DNA from 4 places in the Massilia haematophila genome. Region 3 is predicted to be linked to each of the others. Evidence: predicted binding sites of a transcription regulator. Region 3 holds the regulator's gene; each other region holds the start of a gene.
The links. The regulator LexA, encoded in region 3, represses DNA repair genes until DNA is damaged. The targets are predictions, from matches to a motif close to ACTGTATNNNNATACAGT.
Positions count from the first base shown of each region.

Region 1: the regulator LexA is predicted to act here: its motif matches at 1,807-1,824, upstream of ACFOPH_RS16820 (putative DNA modification/repair radical SAM protein).
Region 2: the regulator LexA is predicted to act here: its motif matches at 1,793-1,810, upstream of ACFOPH_RS12580 (error-prone DNA polymerase).
Region 4: the regulator LexA is predicted to act here: its motif matches at 3,017-3,034, upstream of ACFOPH_RS09380 (ATP-dependent helicase).

Region 1 is NZ_JBHRVV010000001.1:3,789,313-3,793,607, forward strand. Features, by position in the region: gene ACFOPH_RS16815 (UdgX family uracil-DNA binding protein) at 1-564, opposite strand, end outside; gene ACFOPH_RS16820 (putative DNA modification/repair radical SAM protein) at 561-1,793, opposite strand; gene ACFOPH_RS16825 (M16 family metallopeptidase) at 2,141-4,295, opposite strand, start outside.
Region 2 is NZ_JBHRVV010000001.1:2,819,047-2,823,341, reverse strand. Features, by position in the region: gene ACFOPH_RS12590 (LysR family transcriptional regulator) at 1-756, shown strand, start outside; gene ACFOPH_RS12585 (PhzF family phenazine biosynthesis protein) at 916-1,758, opposite strand; gene ACFOPH_RS12580 (error-prone DNA polymerase) at 1,870-4,295, shown strand, end outside.
Region 3 is NZ_JBHRVV010000001.1:2,669,611-2,673,905, reverse strand. Features, by position in the region: gene ACFOPH_RS11915 (cystathionine gamma-synthase family protein) at 1-1,052, shown strand, start outside; gene ACFOPH_RS11910 (sel1 repeat family protein) at 1,088-1,831, shown strand; gene lexA (transcriptional repressor LexA) at 2,123-2,758, opposite strand; gene rpsF (30S ribosomal protein S6) at 3,001-3,387, shown strand; gene priB (primosomal replication protein N) at 3,433-3,726, shown strand; gene rpsR (30S ribosomal protein S18) at 3,768-4,058, shown strand; gene rplI (50S ribosomal protein L9) at 4,100-4,295, shown strand, end outside.
Region 4 is NZ_JBHRVV010000001.1:2,117,758-2,122,052, forward strand. Features, by position in the region: gene ACFOPH_RS09375 (glycosyltransferase) at 1-540, shown strand, start outside; gene ACFOPH_RS09380 (ATP-dependent helicase) at 877-2,988, opposite strand; gene ACFOPH_RS09385 (hypothetical protein) at 3,430-3,645, opposite strand; gene ACFOPH_RS09390 (hypothetical protein) at 3,852-4,028, shown strand; gene ACFOPH_RS09395 (chromate transporter) at 4,064-4,295, shown strand, end outside.

The DNA.
Region 1 (4,295 bases), 1.1 Mb from region 3:
CATCCAGCTCACATTACCCATGCGGTTCACGAAGTGTTCGGCGACCTGGGGCAGCACGTCGTGACGCGGCTCGAACCAGGCGACGAAGCGCGGCGGGCCGGCGGCCTCGGGACGCTCGCGGAATCGGATGTAGGCATGCATGTCGTGCTCCTCGCGGCGCACCGCCTTTACCATCGAATGCAATCGCGCGCCGTCGGCGTCGGCGGCGGATTGCACGTCGTGCTCGCCCTGGGTCCAGCGCCAGATCACGCGGTAGAGAAAAGCCCAGCGGTCCGGCATGCGACAGCAGGCCGCCGTCTGCAGCATGTCCATCAGCGAGCGCGGCAAGTGCGGTGGCGGTTTCGGTTCGTTCAAGCCGATGGAGGCATTATGCGTGGGCTCGACTGGCGCCGGCGCACCCGAGAACAGGTCGGCCGCGAGCAGGTCCGGCGCACCCGGCTGGCTCCAGGTGACGAGCTCGGGCGCAACGGAATGGATGAGGAGATCGCGCGCGGCGTCGCGCCATTCGGCGAAATTCGCGACCGCCAGCGGCTGGCCGGCGGCAACCGCTGCGGCCGCGCTCATGCCGCCTGCAATTCCGGCCAGAGGTTCATCTGCCGGGGCGCGTCGGCCAGGTGGCGCCGCAGCAGGTCGGAACTGGATTGTCCCTGGGCCGGCTTGTAGTCGGCCGTGACGACGAAGGGGGCGATCTTCTTCATGCTGCAGCGCAGGCGGGATAAGTCTTCCCAGCGCACCCGCCGCACCCGGCGCAGCTCGACGATGCGCTTGGCGTTGCGCAGGCCGATGCCGGGGATGCGGGCGATCATTTCGGCGTCGACCCGGTTCAGGTCCATCGGGAAGTGCTCGCGGTTGGCCAGCGCCCAGGCCAGCTTCGGGTCGACGTCGAGCGCCAGGTTGCCGGCCTTCGGCATCAGTTCCCCGGCCGTGAAACCGTAGCCGCGCAGCAGGAAGTCGGCCTGGTACAGGCGGTGCTCGCGCAGCAGCGGCGGCGGCGCCAGCGGCACGCTCTTCGGGCTTTGCGGGATCGGGCTGAAGGCCGAGTAGTACACGCGCTTGAGTTTATAGCTGCCGTACAGGGTTTCGGCGGTGTTCAGGATGGTGTGGTCGTCGCTGGCGTCGGCGCCGACGATCATTTGCGTGCTCTGGCCGGCCGGGGCGAAGCTCGGCGCCTTCGGCTCCTCGGCCTTTTCGTCGAGCTTGCGGCGGATCGAGCCCATCGCCAGTTTGATCGTGTGCACGTTCTTTTCCGGCGCCAGGCGCGTGACGCTGTCGTGGGTCGGCAGCTCGATGTTCACCGACAGGCGGTCGGCATAGCGCCCCGCCTTCGCAATCAGGGCCGGATCGGCGTCGGGAATCGTCTTCAGGTGGATGTAGCCGCGGAAGTTGTGGTCTTCGCGCAGGCGGCGCGCCACTTCCACCAGTTGCTCCATCGTGTAGTCGCTCGAACGGATGATGCCGGAGCTGAGGAACAGGCCGTCGATGTAGTTGCGCAGGTAGAAATCGTGGGTGAGCTTCACCACTTCGTCGACCGAGAAACGCGCGCGCGGCACGTTCGAGCTGCGCCGGTTGACGCAGTACTGGCAGTCGTAGACGCAGAAGTTGGTGAGCAGGATCTTCAGCAGCGAGACGCAGCGCCCGTCGGGCGTGTAGCTGTGGCAGATCCCCATGCCGGTGGTGGCGCCGATGCCGCCGTCGCTGCCGTCGGAAGCGCGCTTGGGCGCGCCGCTGCTGGCGCAGGAGGCGTCGTATTTGGCGGCGTCCGCCAGGATTTCGAGCTTGTCGGTAAGTTCCATCACGAAAGGTGGAGCTGTATGGATGTACAGTATATACCAGTCGCGTCCCGCGCGGCGCGCGGGTGAGGTTGGGGGACAACAGGTTTGGTTGGGGCGGTGCGGGTTTGCCGTTTGATGCGTTGGCGGATGGCGTACGGTCGGGTTCAAAAAACGACGCCACAATGCGGCGTTTCGCGTGGGCACGGGGTGCCCACCCTACGGTTGGCGTTCTGGCCGCAACACCGTTAACAACGCGATGCTTCCCGTAGGGTGGGCACCTGTGCCCACGCGCTACGTGTTCATCCATGCACCCGCAGCGGCGGCACATCACCCGCAAACGCCGCCGCGAGTCGCAACCAGGCCAGGCCTTAGCGCACCGGCTTGCCATCCTGGTCGAGCACCACCACCTCGCCCCAGCCCAGCGCGCGGATCCCGGCTTCCACCTTGCGCAGGTCGCCGATCACGATCCAGGTCACCTCTTCCGGCTTGACGAACTTGCCGGCGGCCTGGCCCAGCTGCTGCGGAGTCAGCGCCTTGACGTTGGCGGCGTACTTGCTCCAGTAGTCGTCCGGCAGGCCCAGGTTGACGGTCGCCAGCGCCGCGCCTTCGAGCGCGTTCAGGGTGCCGAAGCGGCCGGCCAGGCGCGAGGTCATGTTGCGCATGATGCTCTCGTACTCGGCGCCGACCAGCGGACGCTCGCCGGCCACGCCCTGCACTTCCTTGCGCACTTCGCGCATCGCCTCGACCGTCTTGTCGGTCTGTACCGGCGCCATAGTGACGAAGCTGCGCTGGCCGCGCACTTCCGACAGGCGCGCGCTGGTGCCGTAGCTCCAGTGCTTGTCCAGGCGCAGGTTGCGGTTCAGACGCGAGGTCGCGATGCCGCCGAAGTTGGTCATCACCGGTTCGATCGCCAGGTCTTCCGGCTGGCCGTAAGGCAGCGACAGCTGGGCGGCGACGATGGTCGACTGCGGCGCGTCCGGCTTGTCGATCAGGTAGATCTTGCGCGGTGCGCTATTCGGCGCGCCATTTACCTGCTTGGCCGGCGCCGTGCCGGCGGCCCACTTGCCGAACGCCGCTTCGAGCGCCGGCAGCAGCTTGTCCATGGTGACGTCGCCGGCCACGACCAGGGTCGCGCTGCCCGGCTTGAACCAGGTGGCGTGCCACTGCGCCAGGTCGTCGCGCGTGATGCCGGCGACGCTGGTTTCGTAGCCGCTGGCCGGCTTGCCGTAGACGTGCTCCTGGCCGTACAGCAGGCCCGGCAGGATGCGCGTCGCCAGGCTGTTCGGCTGCGCCTTCTCCTGGCCGATCTGGGCCACGCGGCGCTGCTTTTGCAGCGCGAACTGGTCTTGCGGGAAGCTCGGCGCCAGCGCCGCCTCGGCCATGATCGCCAGCGAAGGCGCCAGGTTGGCGGCGGTGGCCTGCAGGCGCACCAGCGACTGGTCGGGGCTGGTGCCGGTGGACAGGCTCGCGCCCAGGTTTTCCAGCGCGTCCGACAGCGCAAAGGCGTCGCGCGTCTTCGTGCCCTTGTCGAGCAGGTCCAGGGTCAGCGCGGCGGCGCCGGCTTTCGCGGCGGTGTCCGAGGCGGTGCCGGCGTCCACCGCCAGGGTCGCGTTCACGATCGGCGCGCTGTGGCGCTCGACCAGGATCACCTTCAGGCCGTTCTTCAGCTGGGCGCGCTGCAGGGCCGGGAACTTCACGTCCGGCGCCTCGCCCAGTGCCGGCAGCTGCTTGCGGTCGATGGTTGATTTCGTCGCCGCCAGCTTGGCGAACGGACGCACCGTCATCGTGTAGTGGTTGGCGCGCAGCCAGCGCTGGCCGGCGGCCTTCACGTCGGCCGGGGTGGCCTTGGCCATCTGCTCCAGGCGGTCCAGGTAGGCGTCCGGCGTACCGCCATAGGTCATGCTTTCGGCCAGCACGTCCGAGCGTCCGCCCATGCCGCCCAGGCGCTCGATGCTGCGCGAGAAGCCGGCCAGGCTGCTGGTCTTCACGCGCGCCAGTTCGGCCGCGCTCGGGCCCTTGTCCAGCGCCTCGGCGACGATGGCATCCAGCTCGCGCTCCACCAGCAGCGGGTCGACGCCCGGCTTGACGGTGACGACGATGTTGAAGGTGCCGCCCAGCTCGGCGTCGTTGACGTAGGTGCTGACGTTGGTGGCCAGGCCCTTGTCGTAGACCAGGCGCTTGTCCAGGCGCGCGCTCTTCGAGCCGGCCAGCACCTCGGCCAGCAGCGCCAGGCGCGGCGTGTCGGCGTCCTTCCACGAAGCGGCGTGCCAGCTGCGGTAGATGCGCACCTGCGGCACGTGGTCTTCCATCTCGTCGCGGATGTTGCGCTCGAGCGTAGGGATCCAGGTTTCAAGACGCGGCAGCGGCGGGCCCGGCGGGATCGCGCCGAAGTATTTGTTCACCAGTTCCAGCGCGCGCTCGGGCGTGATGTCGCCGGCCAGCGAGATCACCGCGTTGTTCGGGCCGTAGTAGGTGCGGTACCACTCCTTGATGTCGTCCAGCGAGGCGGCCTGCAGGTCTTCC
Region 2 (4,295 bases), 150 kb from region 3:
GCGCCGGTTGCCTTCACCGCGGCCGGCCAGCGCCTGCTGGCGCTGGCCGAGCAGGTCCTGCCCCTTGTCGGCGCGGCCGAGCGCGACCTGGCGCGCCTGGTCAGCAACGCCACCGGCAAGCTGCGCATCGCGGTCGAATGCCACACCTGTTTCGACTGGCTGATGCCGTCGATGGACGCGCTGCGCGCGCGCTGGCCCGAGGTCGAGCAGGACATCGTCTCCGGCTTCCAGGCCGATCCGATCGGCTTGCTGCACCAGGACCGCGCCGAGGTGGCGATCGTGTCGGAGCTGGACGAGAGCGAGACCGAGGTCGACTTCCACCCGCTGTTCGAATTCGAGATGGTCGCGATCCTGCCGCTGAACCACCCCTATCTCGCCAAGCCGCACCTGACGGCCCAGGATTTCGCGACCCAGGCATTGATTACCTACCCGGTGCCGGACGACATGCTGGACCTGGTGCGGCAAGTGCTCAAGCCCGCCGGGGTCGAACCACCGCGGCGCACGACCGAGCTGACGGTCGGCATGCTGCAACTGGTGGCGAGCGGACGCGGACTGGCGGCCTTGCCGCTGTGGGCGGTCAACGGCTACCTGGAGCGGGGCTATGTGGCGCGCCAGCGCATCGGGCCGGACGGCTTGACGGGGCGGCTGTATGCGGTGACGCCGAAGCGGCTGGCGGGGAATGCCTGCTTGCTCGATTTCGTGCAGGTGATGCGCGAGACCTCGCTGTTGTCCTTGCCGGGGATTAGCCTGTTGTAGGCGGGCTTCGTGAGACGGTCGGGCTGCGTGAGGCGGTCGCGCTGTGCGGGCGTGGGTTGGACGCGTGGGCGGCGCGCACGCCGCGGAGGCGCATCTGTTGAAGGTGGAGCCGCCCACCTACGCGGTGCATGATGGCCGTGGTGGCGGAATCGGTAGCGTTCAGTCGACGCGCTGTGCCAGCCCGCCGACAAGCACAGTATCAGCCTCCAGCGCGCCTTCCAGCGCGGTGCGGATCACGCAATTGCGTCCGGTGGCGCGGCCCTGGCGCAGCGTCAGGCCCTGGCCGAGCGCCAGGGTGAGGGCGCCGGCTGCGACGCCGGTGGCGCTGTCTTCCAGGCCCGGCTCCAGGTGGTTGAAGTTGCGTCCTTCGACTTCGCCGTCGCCGCTGTTCTTTTCCGTCCTGCACCAGACGTAGCAGCCGTTCACGCCGACTTCTTTCCCCCAGACGTGGATCAGGGCCAGGTCCGGCGCCAGGCCGTACAGCGTGTCCACGTCAGCCACTTCCAGCAGCAGCTTGGGGCTGCCGACCGAGGCCACACGCGGGGCGGTGGCCAGGGCCAGGTCGGGCGCGGCCAGCAGGCGCTCGGGCAGGAGGGCATCGATGTCCAACAGCGTCTCCACCCGCGGCGCCTCCTGGCGCGCCAACTGCACGAAGACATTCTCGCCATCGGGCATGAGCAGCAAGGACTGGCCATGCATCGCTGTTTTCACTTTCAGGGGCTGGTGTCCCCCGTGGCGCTCGAACAGCAGCTGGGCCGCCGCCAGCGTGGCATGCAGGCACAGGGGACTGCGCATGTGCGGATAGACGAAGTCCAGCACCGCCGCTGTATTAAGTCCGTCGCACGCGAGCCCGTCGCCCGGATCGAGGAACACGCAGGTGAGATTGCGCTCGCGCGCCAGCGCCCGGCGCCACCCCGGGTTGCCGTTGCCGCCCACGACGACGAGCGCCGGATTGCCTTCGCCGGGCTGCTCGCCGAAACACACGAACTCATGAACTTGCATTGCTGGTCCTTGCCAAAGTGATCTCGTCAGTGATACTGTGTTTTTATACAGTACTTTTGTGCGGTTTGCACGTTTTAATTTTTCTCAACTCATCTGCCAGCCGATCGACCAATGCCTTCGCCGCCCGACCCATCGATGCAGGGCCTGCCCGACTATGCCGAGCTGTTCTGCCTCTCGAATTTCTCCTTCCTGCAAGGCGCGTCGCACGCCGAGGAGCTGGTCGAACGGGCGGTGCGCCTGGGGTATGCGGCGCTGGCGCTGACCGACGAGTGCTCGCTGGCCGGCGTGGTGCGCGCCCATGCCGAGGCGAAGAAGGCGGGGCTGCCCTTCATCGTCGGCGCCCACTTCCACCTGAAGCAGCCCGACGGCAGCCAGGCCGGCAGTACTGCCCTCTCGCTGATCCTGCTGGCGCAAAACCGCAACGGCTACGGCAACCTGTCCGAATTCATCACCCTGGGCCGCACGCGCAGCGAGAAGGGCAGCTACTTCCTGACGCCGCAGGATATCGCCGATCCGCAGGGCGAGCTGGCCCACTTGAAGGGCATGCCCGACTGCCTGGCGATCCTGCTGCCGGCCTATCCCGGCCACGACCGGGCCGGCGTCGACCGCCTGCACGAGCAGGCCGCCTGGATCGCCGCGCACTTCCCGAACCGTGCCTGGCTCGGCCTGACCCTGCTGCACCGCGCCTTCGACGAGGCGCACCGCCTGACGGTGGAAGAGGTGGGCTGGCAGCACGGCCTGCCCATCGTCGCGCTCGGCCATGTGACCATGCACGTGCGTTCGAGGAAGCCGCTGCAGGACACGCTCACCGCCACCCGCCTGAACAAACCCGTGGCCGAATGCGGCTATGGCCTGGCGCAGAACGCCGAGCAGCACCTGCGCGCGCGCCTGCGCCTGGCGAACATCTACGCGAAGGAAGCGCTGAACGAGACGCTGCGTATCGCTTCCGCCTGCAGCTTCTCGCTCGACGAACTACGCTACGAATACCCGAACGAGGTGGTCCCGCCGGGCCAGAGCGCGAGCAGCTTCCTGCGCGCCGAAACGTATATCGGCGCGCACCGGCGCTTCCGCGAAGGCATCCCGGCGAAGGTGCAGGCCCAGATCGAGCACGAACTGGCGCTCATTGCGGACATGCAGTACGAGCACTACTTCCTGACCGTCTACGACATCGTGCGCTTCGCCCGTTCGCAGGACATCCTGTGCCAGGGCCGCGGCTCGGCCGCCAATTCGGCGGTCTGCTACTGCCTCGGCATCACCGAGGTCGATCCGGCGCGGGCGAACCTGCTGTTCGAGCGCTTCATCTCGAAGGAGCGCAACGAGCCGCCGGACATCGACGTCGACTTCGAGCACCAGCGCCGCGAAGAGGTCATCCAGTACATCTACGCCAAATACGGCCGCACCCGCGCCGCGCTGGCCGCGGTGGTGATCAGCTACCGGCCCAAGAGTGCGCTACGCGACAGCGGCCGCGCGCTCGGCATCGACCTCGCCATCATCGAGAAGGTCTGCAAGAACCACCACTGGTTCGACAGCAAGGCCGACCTCCTGAACCGCCTCGCCGAGAGCGGCCTCGATCCGGAGGCGCCGCTGTCGCGCCAGTGGGCGACCCTGGCCCAGCAGCTGCTGAATTTTCCGCGCCACCTGTCGCAGCACCCGGGCGGCTTCGTCATCGCCCAGGGCAAGCTGTCGCGCCTGGTGCCGATCGAGAATGCGGCCATGCTTGACCGCAGCGTCATCCAGTGGGACAAGAACGACCTCGAGGAACTGGGCCTGATGAAGGTCGACGTGCTGGCGCTGGGCATGCTGTCGATGCTGCGCCGCGCGCTGGCCCTGGTCAGCCTGCGCCAGGACATGCCCTTCGAGATGCAGGACATCCCGCCCGACGATGCCGCTACCTACGACATGATCTGCGCCGCCGACACGGTGGGCGTGTTCCAGATCGAGTCGCGCGCGCAGATGAGCATGCTGCCGCGGATGAAGCCGCGCGTGTTCTACGACCTCGTCATCGAAGTGGCGGTGGTGCGGCCCGGCCCGATCCAGGGCGGCATGGTCCACCCCTACCTGCGCCGGCGCCAGGGCCTCGAACACGTCGTCTATCCGAGCCAGGAGATGCAGATCGCGCTCGAGCGCACGCTGGGCGTACCGATCTTCCAGGAACAGGTGATGCAGGTGGCGATCCTCGGCGCCGGCTTCACGCCGGGCGAGGCCGACCAGCTGCGGCGCGCGATGGCCGCCTGGAAGCGCAAGGGCGGGCTGGAACAGTACTACGACCGCATCGTGCGCGGCATGCTCGAGCGCGGCTACGACCTGGCCTTCGCCGAGCAGATCTTCAGCCAGATCCAGGGCTTCGGCGAATACGGTTTTCCCGAGTCGCACGCGGCCAGCTTCGCGCTGCTGGCCTATGCCAGTTCCTGGATCAAGTGCCACGAGCCGGCGGCTTTTCTTTGCGCGCTGCTCAACAGCCAGCCGATGGGTTTCTACAGTCCCTCGCAACTGGTGCAGGACGCGCAGCGCCACGGCATCGAAGTGCGCCCGACCGA
Region 3 (4,295 bases):
CGACGGTCGCCGCACTGGAAGACAAGGTCACGAAGATGGAAGACGGCGTCGCCACCTTGTGCTTCGGCACCGGCATGGCCGCCATCGGCGCGCTGTTCCAGGCGCTGCTGCGCGAGGGCGACCACATCGTCTCGTCTTCCTTCCTGTTCGGTAACACCAACAGCCTGTGGCAGACGGTGGCGGGGCAGGGCGTGCAGGTGAGTTTTGTCGACGCCACCGACGTCGCCAATGTCGAGGCGGCGCTGCAGCCGAACACCCGCTTCGTGTTTGTCGAGACGATCGCCAATCCGCGCACCCAGGTCGCCGACCTGGCGCGCATCGGCGCGCTGTGCCGCGAGCGCGGCATCCTCTACGTGGTCGACAACACCATGACCACGCCGTATCTGTTCCGTCCGAAGACGGTCGGTGCCGGCCTGGTCGTCAATTCGCTGACCAAGTCGATCGCCGGCCACGGCATCGCCCTCGGCGGCGCGCTGACCGACACGGGCCTCTTCGACTGGAGCGCCTACCCGAACATCGCCGCCAACTTCCGCAAGCAGCCGCCCGCGGCCCAGGGCATGGCCCAGCTGCGCGCGAAAGCCCTGCGCGACTTCGGCGCCTCGCTCGGGCCGGAAGCGGCGCACCACATTGCGGTCGGCGCCGAAACGCTGGCGCTGCGCATGGAGCGCACCACCGCCAATGCGCTGGCGCTGGCGCGCATGCTGGAAGCGGACCCACGCGTCGCCGCCGTCCACTATCCGGGCCTGGCATCGCACCCGCAGCACGGCATCGCGGACGAACTGTTCCGCGCCGGCGGCTCGCTGCTCAGTTTCGAGCTGAAGGACGGCATCGACTGCTTCGACTACCTGAACCGCCTGAAGCTGGCCATCCCCGCGAGCAACCTGGGCGACACGCGCACCCTCGTGATTCCGGTGGCGCACACCATCTTCTTCGAGATGGGGGCCGAGCGCCGCGCCAGCATGGGCATCGCCGAGTCCCTGATCCGGGTCTCGGTGGGCATCGAAGATACCGAGGACCTGCTGGAAGACTTCCGGGCAGCGCTGGACGCCTGATCGACCTCAATCACCTGACTGGACGACGCGAATACATGAAAAAGAATGCGCTGACACTTGCGGGCCTGCTGCTGGCCGGCCTGCTGCAGGCGGGCCTGGCCCATGCCGGCGAACTGGAGAATGCCAAGGCCTTGTTCGAGCAGAAGAAGTATCCTGAAGCAATGGCCGTGTACACCAAGCTGGCGAACGCCGGCAACGTCGAAGCCCAACAGCTCCTGGGCCAGATGTACTGGTATGGCGAAGCCGGCACGGTCGACGAGGCCAAGGCGACGATGTGGTTCCAGAAGGCCGCCGCCGGCGGCAACAAGGTCGCCGACGCGTCGCTCGAGATCATGAAGCAGCGCGTGGCGCGCCGCGCCGACATCGATTACTGGATGTCGAAGTACGACGGCGAGGAACTGCGGTCCGGCAAGTTCCGCTGCCCCAAGCCGCGCGTGCCCGCGATCTCGAAGCAGGCCGAGGAGATCGACCGGGTCTCGAATGCGATCAACAAGTGGCAGGACTGCTACAACGGCTTCGTGCAGAACCTGAACGCCGCATCGCCGCTCGACAAACAGATCCCGCCTGACGTCGCCAAATTGATGAACCTGGCGGAAATGGAAAAGGCCAAGGCCCACCTGGCCCAGGTCCAGGAAAACCTGTCGGAAGACGCCAAGGTCGGCGCCAAGATGGTGCTGGCCGACGTCGCCGTATGGCGCAGCGCCACCGAGGCCTACATCGCGGAGCACAATGCGATCGTCAACAAGGCGCCGAAGGACCAGTCGTTGCGCACGAAGTAAGCGCAGAGGTAAGGCAAAAAGGCCGCGTCAGCGGCCTTTTGTTTTCGTAGGGTGGGGTCTCGACCCCACGCGGTACAGCGATTGATCAGCCGCGCCATGTCGCGCAGCAGTGATACGGTCGGCCTGCCGGATGAGGTGGCGAGTTGCAAGCCTTGCGCCGCGTGGGGTCGAGACCCCACCCTACGGAACCCGGCAATGCGACGCTTCGCCAATACCGTTCCCCGCACAAATCCCATCAAGCAAAAAGGCCGCGTTAGCGGCCCTTTCAGCGTTCGACTTGGTATGTGCGGCTCAGTGCCAGCTACGCATCAGCCCCACCGCCAGCCCTTCGAGCGCGAACTCGTCTTCCGGTTCGACGCGGATCACCTTGAAGTCCGGGTTTTCCGGCAGCAGTTCGATCACGTCGCCGGTCTTGCGGTAGCGCTTGACGGTCACGTCCTCGCCCAGGCGGGCGACGACGATCTGGCCGTTCTTGGCGCTGTCAATTTTCTTGACCGCCAGGAAGTCGCCGTCCATGATGCCGGCGTCGCGCATCGACCAGCCGCGCACCTTCAGCAGGAAGTCGGGGCGGGCGCCGAACATGGCCGGGTCGACGTTGTAGGTTGCCTCCACATGTTCCTGGGCCAGGATGGGCGAGCCCGCGGCGACGCGGCCGACCAGCGGCAGCGACATCAGCAGGGCAGGCGGGATGGCCGGAACCGCTGGCTCCGATGCCGCCCCGATCAAGCGGATGCCGCGCGAGGTGCCCGAGACGATCTCGATCGCGCCTTTGCGGGCCAGCGCCTGCAGGTGCTCCTCGGCCGCGTTGGCCGACTTGAAGCCCAATTCCTTCGCGATTTCGGCGCGGGTCGGCGGGAAGCCGGTGTTGTCGATCGCTTCCTTGATCAGGTTGAGGATCTGTTCTTGCCGTGCAGTGAGCTTGAGCATGGATGTACCACTGGTTATCGATTCAGACTGTATTTTTGTACAGTAGTCCGAAGAATGCAAGGGGAATCGGCCTTTTTCCGGCATTTTTCCGCGCTTTTTCGGGCGTGGCTGTCGCGAAAGCGGGACGGCAGGCCCCGGATTGTGTTGCTGTCCGCTTCGGGTTATAATTGCAGGCTTTCCCTTCCCACACTCGTCTTGACGCCGAGGTGGGCATTTGTTTAAACGTCCTCAAGGAGTGTTGCATGCGTCATTATGAAATCGTTTTTATCGTCCACCCGGACCAAAGCGAGCAAGTCCCGGCGATGATCGAGCGTTACAAGACCACGGTGACCAGCCGCGGCGGTAACATCCATCGCGTGGAAGACTGGGGCCGTCGCCAGATGGCTTACCAGATCCAGAAGCTGCCGAAGGCACATTACATCTGCATGAACATCGAGTGCGACAACGAGACCCTGGTCGAGCTGGAAACCGCATTCAAGTTCAATGATGCCGTGCTGCGTCACCTGACCGTGAAGATGAAGAAAGCTGAAACCGCTCCGTCGCCAATGATGAAGTCGGTCCAGCGCGAAGACGCAGCCAAGAGCCACCGCGCAGAAGCTCCGGCTGCTGCCCCGGCCGCCGCTGCCTAAGGTCTTTCGCCAGATTTCGTGGACGGGCCCAGTGCCCGACGTGCAGTGAACCAGCTCCAGGTCGTCGCTACCATCGCTGAACGCGACCTGTTGCGCTACACCCCCGCCGGCGTGCCGGTCGTCTCGGCAATCCTGATGCACAGTTCGCAGCAGGTCGAGGCAGGGGTGACGAGGTTGGTCGAGTTCGAGATTTCCGCGTTCGCCGCGGGCGAGATTTCGGGCCGATTCGCCAGCGCCGAGCTCGGCGCCGCACACCAGTTCACGGGATTCCTGGCCAGGAAGAACCGCAACAGCAAAGCCCTGGTGTTTCACATCATTGATTTCAGTGCTGCCGCTTAATTACCCAGCGGCCCACCTTTTAGATATACAGGAGCCTCAAAATGGCATTCGGTAAAAAGTTCGACAAAAACAAAGCCAAAGAAAAACTGAAGCGCAAACAGCAGAACCCGCTGTTCAAGCGCAAGAAATTCTGCCGCTTCACCGCCGCCGGCGTTGAACAGGTCGATTACAAAGACGTCGACACCCTGAAGGACTTCGTCCAGGAAAACGGCAAGATCATGCCGGCACGCCTGACCGGCACCAAAGCGCACTACCAGCGTCAAGTGGACACCGCGATCAAGCGCGCACGTTACCTGGCCCTGCTGCCGTACACCGACCTGCACAACGCTTAAGTCGCTACGGCAACGAGCACAAGTAAATACTGGAGAATAATATGCAAGTTATCCTGCTGGAAAAAGTCGTCAACGTCGGCAACCTGGGCGACGTCGTCAAGGTCAAGGACGGTTACGCACGTAACTTCCTGATCCCGCAAAAAATGGCCCGCCGCGCTACCCAGGCTGCTGTGGCCGAGTTCGAAGTCAAGCGCGCCGAACTGGAAAAAGCTGCTGCCGAGAAGCTGGCTGCTGCAC
Region 4 (4,295 bases), 550 kb from region 3:
CCCGGCAGTGCCTTCACTTTCGTCGGCCGCCTGAGCGCGGACAAAGGGCTGGCAACGTTTGTCCGGGCAGCCGCGCAGGCACGGGTGCCGGCGCGCATTGTCGGCACGGGTCCCGAAGAGCAGCCCCTGAGGGCGCTCGCCCACGCGCTGCAAGCCGACGTTACCTTCATGGGCTACCTGAGCGGTAAAGCCCTGTTCGACGCCATCCGCCAATCGCGCGCCGTGGTCTTGCCATCCGAACTGTATGAGAATGCCCCGATGAGCATCATGGAGTCCTATGCACTGGAGCGGCCGGTCGTCGGCTCGGCCATTGGCGGCATCCCGGAACTGGTGCGTTCAGGCGAGACCGGAGAACTGTTTGAAGCCGGCAACGTGGACGCCCTGGCGGCGGTGCTGCGTCGCCTCGCCGCGAGCAGTAGCAGCCGCATCGCCGCAATGGGCAAGAACGGACGCGCCTGGATGATGGAAGACTTCAGCGATCTGCGGTACCGCGAGCGCCTGCTCGCTCTTTACGCGAATGTCGGGGTCCCTTGGGGTTGATGGGGCATCCCAATACGATGACAAGATGCACTGCATGCATCGCATTTACATGAGCGTATAAGTACTTGATCTGATTGGACTTACTTCGATATCCACAAGAAATGTGGATAAGTATGTGGAAAAGGGGCTCTTGACAAGCCGCAAGCGCAGTATTGATGCGGGTTTCAATAAAATGCCCGTTCTGGAGGCAAAAACAAGACCCTTATAAATCAAGGGCTTGCACGAATGCTTCGGAGGTGTTGTAAGACTCTATAAGAAGATTCCTACAAAAATACTGCTTAGGGGATAAGTCAGCAATCGTGCGTCTGGATCCGCTCAAGGCGTGCCCGCCCCTGCCTATTTCCAGGCATTGCGCGCTCGTTCGCGCACCATCATCCGCACGCTGTCCGGCATTGGCTTCCTCGACTGCAACTTATCGGCCGTGATCCAGACGCATTCCTCGAAATGTTTCAGCATGGCCGGCGTGAGGAAACGGGTGCGGGTCGCGTACACATGGCGGTCGCCCATCTGCGCCTGCTGCTTGATGAAGAAGCGGTTCGGCACCACCAGGTGCAGGTGCTCTTTCGCCCGCGTCATCGCCACGTACAACAGGCGCCGCTCTTCCTCGATATCCTCGGCGCTGCCGGTGCTCATGTCGGAGGGAATGCAGCCGTCGATCACGTTCAGCACGTGGACCGACTTCCACTCCTGGCCCTTGGCCGAGTGGATCGTCGACAGGATCACGTAGTCCTCGTCCAGCAGCGGCGGGCCGGCGCGGTCGCTGGTCGCCTCGGGCGGATCGAGCGTGATCTCGGCCAGGAAACTCTCGCGGTTGCCATAGCCGCCGGCCAGCTGGGTCAGCTGCTCCAGGTCGGCCGCGCGCACCGGGGCGTCGTCGTGCAGGCGCTCCAGGTGCGGCAAATACCACTCCTTGGCCAGCTCCAGGTCCGCCGGCCAGCACAGGCCGGGCGTGCGCAGGCGCCGGTAGAGGGCGACGAAGGCTTGCCAGTCGCCCTGGGCCTTGGCCGGCGCTTCGAAGGCCTCGATTGCCTGCACGGCCTCGGGCGCCGCGGCGACAGCGTCGAGCAGGCGCGTGGCGGTGGCCGGACCGATGCCGGGGATGAGTTGCGCCACGCGAAATCCCGCCAGCCGGCCGCTGGGATTTTGTGCGAAGCGCAGCACCGCCAGCACATCCTTGATGTGCGAGGCTTCCAGGAACTTCAGGCCGCCGAACTTCACGAAAGGAATGTTACGGCGCATGAGTTCGAGCTCCAGTGCCGCGCTGTGGCTGGCGGCGCGGAACAGCACCGCCTGGGCGGTGAGCTTGATGCCGGCTTCGCGGTGCTCGAGGATGCGGTTGCAGACCCAGCGCGCCTGTTCGGCCTCGTCGGGAATCAGGACCAATTGCGGCAGGCCGGTCGCGGCCTTGTCCGTCCACAGGGTCTTGGCGTGGCGCTCGAGCGCGGCGGCGATCACGGCGTTCGAGGCGTCCAGGATCGGCTGGGTCGAGCGGTAATTGCGGTCCAGCGTGATCACCTCGGCCGGCTGCGAGAACTGCTTCGGGAAGTCGAGGATGTTGCGCACCGTCGCGCCGCGGAAGGAATAGATCGCCTGGGCGTCGTCGCCGACCACCATCACGCCCTGGCCATCGGGCTTCATGCCGCTGATGATCGCCGACTGCAGGCGGTTGGTGTCCTGGTATTCGTCGACCAGCACGTGGTCGAACAGCGCGCCCAGTTCCGGTCCCAGTTCGGGATCAAGCGCCATCTCGGCCCAGAACAGCAGCAGGTCGTCGTAGTCGAGCACGTTCTGTTCCTGCTTGGCGTCGACGTAGGCGCCGAACAGGCGCTTCAATTCGTCTTCCCATTCGCTGCACCAGGGGAAGGTGCTTTGCAGGACCTGGGCCAGCGGCTCGCGCGAATTGACCACGCGCGAATAGATGGACAGGCAGGTGCCCTTCAGCGGAAAGCGCTTCTGGGTCTGGGTCAGGCCGATCTCGTGGCGCACCAGGCCCATCAAATCTTCGGCATCGCCGCGGTCGTGGATGGTGAAGGACGCGTCCAGGCCGATGCGGCCGGCGAATTCGCGCAGCAGGCGCGCCCCGATGCTGTGGAAGGTGCCGGCCCAGGGCAGCGTCGTCACCTGCGCCGTGGCACGACCCGCGCTGCCCATGATGCGCTGCAGGACATTGCCGGCGCGCCGGGTCATCTCGTTGGCCGCGCGCCGCGAGAAGGTCAGCAGCAGGATGCGCTGGGGATCGGCGCCGCCCTGGATCAGGCGCGCCACCCGGTGCGCCAGGGTATTCGTCTTGCCGGAGCCGGCGCCGGCCACCACCAGCAGCGGCCGCGTGGCCGGCGCCCCGATGTCGTGCTCGACGGCGGCGCGCTGCGCCGGATTCAAGCTGGCAAAAGGATCGTCGGCGGTCGTGGGGTCGGACGAGATCGTTGAGGGTGCGGCGGCGACGGTCATGGAAGAAGGACAGGGAGCGGACAGCTCAACTGTACATTTGTCCAGTACGCTTTCGCAAGTGCATTTTGCATTCCAAATCGACAAGCTTGTGGCAAAAAGCGCGCACCTGTCTCGCCGCCTCTTCAAACCTTCCCCTAACAAGCTGTGCTAAGTGGGCGAATCTAAAGGGCTTTTCGGGATATCCACAAAGTTTGTGAATAACTTTGTGGAAAAGCCGGGGCTTGACATCGCGAAAGCGCGGCAGGATGCGGCTTTCAACAAAATGCCCAAACGGCGTGCAATGCCGAACACAAGGAAAATCAATGACTTGCACGCATTTCCAGAGACTGGCGTGCAAGTGTGCTGGAATTAAAAAAAAGAAATTTTTGTGTATAAGCGAGGCCCTTGCGGCGCCACAAAGATGCAGTTCTGATATCGCATATCCAACCTGCAGAGCAACTTTTACTGACTGGCACGGCGTCGCGCCGGTTCCAGCAAGACCCGTTCGATCACGGCGCACGCGACATTACGCGAGCGCAGGTACTCGACCGCGCACATCGTGTTGGCATTCGACTGGACCGCGATCCCGTCGTCGACGATCACGCGCTGCCGGACATCGGTACGGGCCTCACCCGCGTCCAGTACGGCAACGCCGCCTGGGTCTGCACTCTGCGCCATCCGTCCCCCACCTTGTCGTCGTTAAACTCCTTGCGTAAAGGAGTATTGATCAAGAAGCGCCAATGTCAATGTCATTTTTCCATCGAAAAACAAATAAGAGCGGCGCCGCCTCCCCTTCGCATCCCGCCATCCATCCTTGCGCCATCCATTTCCCAGGACGCCTAGAATGGCCGCGCTGTTCCCATCAATCCACCAGCGAGGCATCCATGAGCACGACATCTCAACCGGATATGAACCCTGGCGACGAAGCCGCGCCCGGTACGCCCGGCGCCGGCGAAGACATCTGCGACGCCTGCTCGGGCAGCGGCAAGCAGGCCGACGGCAAGCCCTGTCCCCAGTGCGGCGGCAGCGGCAAGGTCATGCGCGGGATCGGAGGCGGTTAGTTGCGTAGTAGAAACATCAAGGCGATAATCGCTGCATGACGACCGAGCCATCCAGCGACCATCCGCGCCCCGCCACCCTGCCCGACCTGTTCATCGCCTTCACGCTGCTGGCCCTGCAGGGCTTCGGCGGCGTGATGGCGGTCGTCCAGCGCGAGATGGTCGAGCGCCGGCGCTGGCTGACCCAGGACGAATTCATCGAAGATTGGGCGGTGGCCCAGATCATGCCGGGACCGAACGTGGTCAACCTGTCGATGATGATCGGCGCGC